2 linked regions of the Actinokineospora alba genome follow. The protein of the gene in region 1 interacts with the protein of each later gene in a pairwise test. Links are inferred from orthologs where the notes say so. Each region holds a gene or a part of one and is shown on either strand. Other genes may lie near its edges.

Region 1 (3,031 bases):
AGGTCCAGCAGGAGTACGTGGTCCGCTACGGCACCCCCGACGAGACCCCGGTCGACCCCGCGGATTTCCTGCCGCCCAAGGGTCGCTTCTTCGTCGGCTACCTCGACGACCGCCCCCTGGTGACCGGCGCCTGGCGCGACCACGGGCACGGCACCGCCGAGATCAAGCGCATGTACGTCTCCCCGGACGGACGCGGCAAAGGTCTCGCGCGCCGGATGCTCGCCGAGATCGAGCGCACCGCCGCTGAGGCGGGCATCCAGAACCTGATCCTGGAGACCGGCCTGATGCAGCCCGAGGCCGTGGCGCTCTACAAGTCCTCCGGCTACACACCCGTTCCCGCGTTCGGCTACTACGCCGGGCACGAGCATTCCGTCCACCTCGGCAAGGAGATCGCGTGCCCGTCTACGCCCTCGGCGACCTGACGCCCACCATCCATCCCGACGCCTACGTCCACCCGGACGCCACGGTCATCGGGAACGTGACCCTGCACGCCGGTGCTTCCGTGTGGCCGCAGGCCGTCCTGCGCGGTGACGCCGGGGAGATCGTGGTGGGGGAGCGGACCAGCGTGCAGGACGGCACGGTCATCCACTGCACCCAGTTCCACCCCGCGATCATCGGCGCGGACTGCGTCATCGGGCACAACGTGCACATCGAGGGCGCCACCGTCGGCGACCGCTGCATGATCGCCTCGGGTTCGGTGCTGCTCAACGGTTCCGTGGTCGAGGACGGCGCCATCCTCGGTGCGGGCGCGGTCATGTCGTTCAACGGTTTCATCCCCGCCCGGTCGATGGCGCTGGGTGTCCCGGCGAAGGTCCGTGAGGGCCACGTTGTGCCCGAGGACATGACGTCGGGGATCGTGGAGGGCTACCTGCAGCACGCCAAGACCTACCGGGCGGGGCTGCGCAGGCTCGACTGAGTAAGGTTTTCCGGCGTGGCACGACCGCTGACTGAGATAGTCGAAGCCGGGTGGGCACAGGCCTTGGCCCCCGCCGCGGACAAGATCGCCGAGATGGGCGAATTCCTGCGCGCGGAGATCGCCGCCGGGCGCCGGTACCTGCCCGCCGGGGAGAACGTTCTCCGCGCCTTCCAACAGCCCTTCGCCGACGTGCGGGTGCTCGTGGTCGGCCAAGACCCGTACCCGACGCCGGGGCATGCGGTGGGGCTGTCGTTCTCGGTGGCGCCGGAGGTGCGGCCGATCCCGAAGAGCCTGGTCAACATCTACAAGGAGTACTGCGAGGACCTAGGTCACCCGCTGCCCTCCACCGGCGACCTCACCCCGTGGGCCGAACACGGCGTGCTGCTCCTCAACCGCGCGTTGACGGTGGAGCCGGGCAAGCCGAACTCCCACCAGGGCAAGGGCTGGGAGCAGGTGACCGAGCAGGCGATCCGCGCGCTGGCCGCCCGGGGTGGTCCGCTGGTGGCGATCCTGTGGGGCCGCAACGCCCGCAACCTCCGGCCGATGCTGGAACCCGTGCCCTGCATCGAGTCCCCGCACCCCAGTCCGCTGTCGGCGCACGCGGGGTTCTTCGGCTCGAAGCCGTTCAGCCGGGCGAACGCGCTGCTGGTCGAACAGGGAGCGGACCCAGTCGACTGGAAGTTGCCTTGACCAACGGTTTCCACCGATGTCGATCGGCCGTTAGGGAAATGGCTAGGACGACCGGGTGAACGGAAACCCGCCGGACTGCGCATCCCAGTAGCACGGTCCGGCAAGGGTGTGACGTCCGTTCAGTTCGCCCAAGATCGTCAGTAGCGTCGGCGATGTGCTGGGGCGACGCGATCTGATTTTGGTTGCATCCGGTTCCGCTGTGTCGATGTTCGGCACGGCCATCACGCTCATTGTGCTTCTGTTGCACGTCAAGGATTTCGGCGCCTACGCCGTCGTCGCGATCCTGATTGCCGAGTTCGTCCCGGTGACACTCGGCGCGCCGCTCGCCGGGTTGCTCGTGGACCGGTTGCCCAACCGCAGGCTGATGATCGTCGGCCAGTTGGTCCAAGCAGGCGCGGTGTTCGGGGTCGTGTCCGTGTTGGACCGGCTGCCGCTGGTGCTGGTCATGCTCGTGCTGCTCGGCTGCGGCACCGCCGTGGTCAACCCCGCCGCGGCCGCGCTGGTCCCGGTGATCTGCGGCGAACGCGATTCCACCCGCGGGTACGCCGTGGTCGCGACCGGACGGACACTCGGGATGCTCGGCGGGTCGGCCGCGGGTGGGCTGCTGGTGGCCGCGCTGGGCACCCGGGACGCCCTGTACCTCGACGCCGCCACCTACCTCGCCCAGGCGTGCCTGCTCGGCTTCGTGCGGGCCGAACGCGACCCGCGGGGGACGCGCACCCGGCGCAGGCGCGGTGCGGCGATGGCGGGCGCGCGGCACGTCGCGGCGGACCCGGTGCTGCGGGTCGCCCAGGTCAGCCTGGCGCTGGCGATGCTCGGGGTGATGATCGCCGACGTCGCCAACGTCTTCTACGTCATCGACGTGCTCCACGGCGGCGCCGCGACCCTGGGGATCCTGCACGCCGCGTGGATGATCGGCGTCTTCATCGGCGTGCGCCTGGCCGGGCGGGTGCGGACCGAGCGGGTGCTGCTGACCGGTCTCGGGCTGTCCTGCTGCACGATGGGCGCCGCGATGCTGGTGCCGGCGCTGCTGCCGTTCGCGGCGCCGGTGGCGGCGGGCTACCTGCTCGGCGGCGCGGCCAACGGCGTGCAGAACGTGTGCAACCAAGGGCTGGTGCGCTCGCGGACACCACAGGAACTGCGCGGGCGGGTGTTCGCCGCCGCCGGGGCGATCCTCATCGGGTCGAACGTGCTGGGCACCGTGCTCGGCGGCGCCGTGGTCGCGCTCGCCGGGGCCCGGTGGTCGTTCGCCATCGCGGGTGCGGCCTCGCTGCTGGCCGGGCTGGCCGCCTTGCGCGCACTGCGGGCTGTGGGCATGACAAAACCGGCGTCAGTGACCTGAGTCACCGACGCCGGTTTCGACGACAAGTTGCGGCAGCGTCAGCCGCGCACGACCTTGCCCGCCTTGAGGCAGGAGGTGCACAC
Region 2 (3,132 bases), 3.7 Mb from region 1 along the record:
CGACGTTCAACGTCGCCCGCAAGAGCTTCACCTCATCGGGTGCGGTCAAGCTCGCCCAGGCGGTGGTCAACGTGAACGCGGGCGGACAGCAGCGGCACCCGTCCGTGGCGGCGAACTTCAACGGCGACTTCGTCGTCGGCTGGGAGACCGACCACACGGGCGTCCCGCAGGTCGGCGTCCGGTCGTTCTCGGCCACCGGCACGGCAGGCTCGGCCGCCGACACGCTGGTCCCCGGTGCCGACCCCCAGGTCGGCATCGACGACCAGCGCGCCGCTGTCGTCAACTGGTCTGAGACCACGGACGTGTACGCCCAGGGCCTCAACCCCGACGGGTCCATTACCGGGCGGCTGCCCCGCCAGCGGCTCAACACGACCGTCACCGGGCGGCAGGACGAGCCCGCGGTGGCGGTCGACCCGTGGGGACTGATCACCCTGGCGTACACCGATGACAACGACGGCAACGGTTTCGACCAGGTCTACCTCGGCACCGGACTGATCAACAGCACCTGGTGAGGCGGGTGGCCCGGCCTCCCCGGCCGGGCCACCTCCGCTACAGGAACCGCGAGACGTTGTCCGCGAACCGCTGCCACACCGCGCGCGCCGCGCCACCTGACACCGTGAGCGACGCCGAGAGTGTCCACGGCCCCCAGGCCTCGACGTCGAGTTCGTAGCCGTAGCGGCCGTACTGGAAGCGGAAAGTGATGTACCGGTCGGCGCCCTCGGTGTGCCCTGGCATCGACCGGAACGTCCAGCTCGTCGGGGTCCGGTCGACCACCATCACCGGGTTCGTCGTCCCGAACAGGGGGAAGCCCGGCACCGAGTACAGCTCGCAGCGCTGGCCGACCTGCGGGAGGTACGTGCAGTTGCTGTCGAAGGGGAAGTACGCGGTCAGCCGGCTCGCGACCGTCGAGGTCAGGTGCTCGGGGTTGTAGGCGGTCTCCACCCACAGGTCGTATCTGTAGTGGTACGACAGGTCCGTGGGGTCGGCTTGCTCGGCGGACGCGGGGGCGGCGCTCACCCCGGCGAACAGGGCCACGACGAGGGCGACGATCGAGACGATACGTCGGGTAATCAACTTTGCACTCTCCGTTCGGTCCATGCGCTCACCGTGGCCTGACAGGCGGGAGTGCGGCAAGTCATGCCAGCCGACCGGGTTACCCTGCTCACACGCTCGTGCGTTCGGCACGCAGCGATCCCCATGAAGGAGTACGGAAAGCCGTGAGTGAGCGCACCCTGGTCCTGGTCAAGCCCGACGGTGTGAGCCGTGGCCTGGTCGGCGAGGTCATCTCCCGCATCGAGCGCAAGGGCCTCACGCTGGCCGCGCTCGAACTGCGCAACGTCGAGCGCGATGTCGCCGAGCAGCACTACGCCGAGCACGACGGCAAGCCGTTCTTCGAGTCACTGCTCGAGTTCATCACCTCCGGTCCGGTCGTCGCGCTCGTCGTCGAGGGCCCCCGCGCCATCGCCGCGTTCCGCCAGTTGGCGGGCGGCACCGACCCGGTCGAGAAGGCCACCCCGGGCACCATCCGCGGTGACTTCGGCCTGGAGGTGCAGTTCAACCTCGTGCACGGCTCGGACTCGGTCGAGTCCGCCGAGCGCGAGATCAAGCTGTGGTTCCCCAGCCTGTGATCATGGCGGCTGCCACCCCGTGACAGCGGGGTGGCAGCCGACTGGCGGCGGCCGTGCATGATGGCGGCGTGCAACTCAGAGAACTGGACACGCTGTTGGTGTCCCTGCTCAGCCAGGAACACCCTGAGATCTTGAGCGCCGCGGCTCTGAACAAGGAGCACTCCCGGCACAGCCGCGTCCGGGTCGAGTTCGCTTCGGGCGCGCGGGCGACCATCCAGGTCCGCACGGTCGAGGGCCCGAAGGTGCCCGGTCACAAGCCATATGAGATCCCGGCCGAGGTGATCTGATGTGGCGTGATCGTTTCATCGAACATGTCCGCACGTTGCTCACCGAGTGCGGCCATCCGGAAATCGCAGGCGTCGACACCTATCGGATCGATGACTCCGTGACGGATCTGCAAATCACCTGCACCGACGGCCGGGTGATCAAACTGAACATCGTGCGCAGTTCCCCTCCGGCTGGTGACAACTACTCGCAGCCTGAGCCGATCGTCACGAAGGCGCCGATCGACGCCTGATCACCACCTGGATTCCGTCATGGACAAGGCCGCGCGCAAGGCGATTCTTCGAGAGCTTCGAGAGCAGGAGCGCGCTCGCTGGTGGGCGACGCTGGGGCTGACGAGCGCGCAACTCGACGCTCTGCATGAGCACATCCTGGCCAACCTGATCGATTGCTGCAGCGGGGAGCTCGAGTTGTCGGAGCAGTGGGCGAACCAGGTGGGTGTCGACTGGTCCAGGCTTGAGCAGGCCCTGATGGAACTCGGCGGGTACTGCGACTGCGAGGTCGAGGCGAACGTCTGCCCGGACTAAATCCCTCGAAACTGTCGGACCCCACGTCTAGGGTTCGGCGAGTGGGTGGGAATGGCGCGCTGGTGCGCGCGGATGGGCTGACCAAGCGCTTCGGGGAGTTCGAGGCGGTCCGGGGCATCGACCTCGACGTGCGGCCGGGGGAGGCGTTCGGCTTCCTCGGGCCCAACGGCGCGGGCAAGTCCTCGACGATGCGGATGATCTCCTGCGTGTCCCCGCGCAGCGGCGGTGAGCTGACCGTCCTCGGCATGGACCCCGACCGGCAGGGACCGCAGATCCGCGCCCGCCTGGGCGTGGTGCCGCAGCTCGACAATCTCGACAACGACCTCTCGGTCCGGCAGAACCTGCACATCTACGGCCGCTATTTCGGCCTCGGTAAAGCACATCTGCGCGAGAAGGCCGCAGAACTCCTCGATTTCGCGCAGCTCACCGAGCGCGCCGACGACCCGGTTGAGCCGCTCTCCGGCGGCATGAAGCGGCGCCTGACCATCGCGCGCTCGCTGATCAACGATCCCGAGCTGCTGCTGCTCGACGAACCCACCACCGGGCTCGACCCGCAGGCGCGGCATCTGTTGTGGGACAAGCTGTTCCGGCTCAAGCAGGACGGCGTGACGCTGATCGTCACCACGCACTACATGGATGAGGCAGAGCAACTTTGCGACCGTCTCGTCGTCATGGACAACGGCCGGATCGCCGCC

What was found.
Region 2: the proteins of C8E96_RS00585 (region 1) and ndk interact in binary tests that used the Escherichia coli proteins (3 or more experiments, as listed by UniProt). The link is inferred for Actinokineospora alba from one-to-one orthologs.

The regions. Positions count from the first base shown.
Region 1 is NZ_SNXU01000001.1:127,758-130,788, reverse strand. The notes cover bases 54-2,768. They hold C8E96_RS00585 (uracil-DNA glycosylase), read left to right. Parts: upstream 54-931; coding sequence 932-1,606; downstream 1,607-2,768. Other genes in these bases: C8E96_RS00580 (MFS transporter), read left to right, coding at 1,761-2,768; C8E96_RS00590 (gamma carbonic anhydrase family protein), read left to right, coding at 395-916; C8E96_RS00595 (GNAT family N-acetyltransferase), read left to right, coding at 54-422. Also shown: more of C8E96_RS00595, read left to right, coding at 1-53; more of C8E96_RS00580, read left to right, coding at 2,769-2,948; rpmB (50S ribosomal protein L28), read right to left, coding at 2,987-3,031. UniProt on the Escherichia coli protein: Excises uracil residues from the DNA which can arise as a result of misincorporation of dUMP residues by DNA polymerase or due to deamination of cytosine.
Region 2 is NZ_SNXU01000001.1:3,810,806-3,813,937, forward strand. The notes cover bases 107-2,922. They hold ndk (nucleoside-diphosphate kinase), read left to right. Parts: upstream 107-1,217; coding sequence 1,218-1,628; downstream 1,629-2,922. Other genes in these bases: C8E96_RS17440 (hypothetical protein), read left to right, coding at 107-512; C8E96_RS17445 (hypothetical protein), read right to left, coding at 550-1,074; C8E96_RS17455 (hypothetical protein), read left to right, coding at 1,697-1,915; C8E96_RS17460 (hypothetical protein), read left to right, coding at 1,915-2,145; C8E96_RS17465 (DUF2695 domain-containing protein), read left to right, coding at 2,165-2,437. Outside these bases: more of C8E96_RS17440, read left to right, coding at 1-106; more of C8E96_RS17470, read left to right, coding at 2,923-3,132. UniProt on the Escherichia coli protein: Major role in the synthesis of nucleoside triphosphates other than ATP. The ATP gamma phosphate is transferred to the NDP beta phosphate via a ping-pong mechanism, using a phosphorylated active-site intermediate.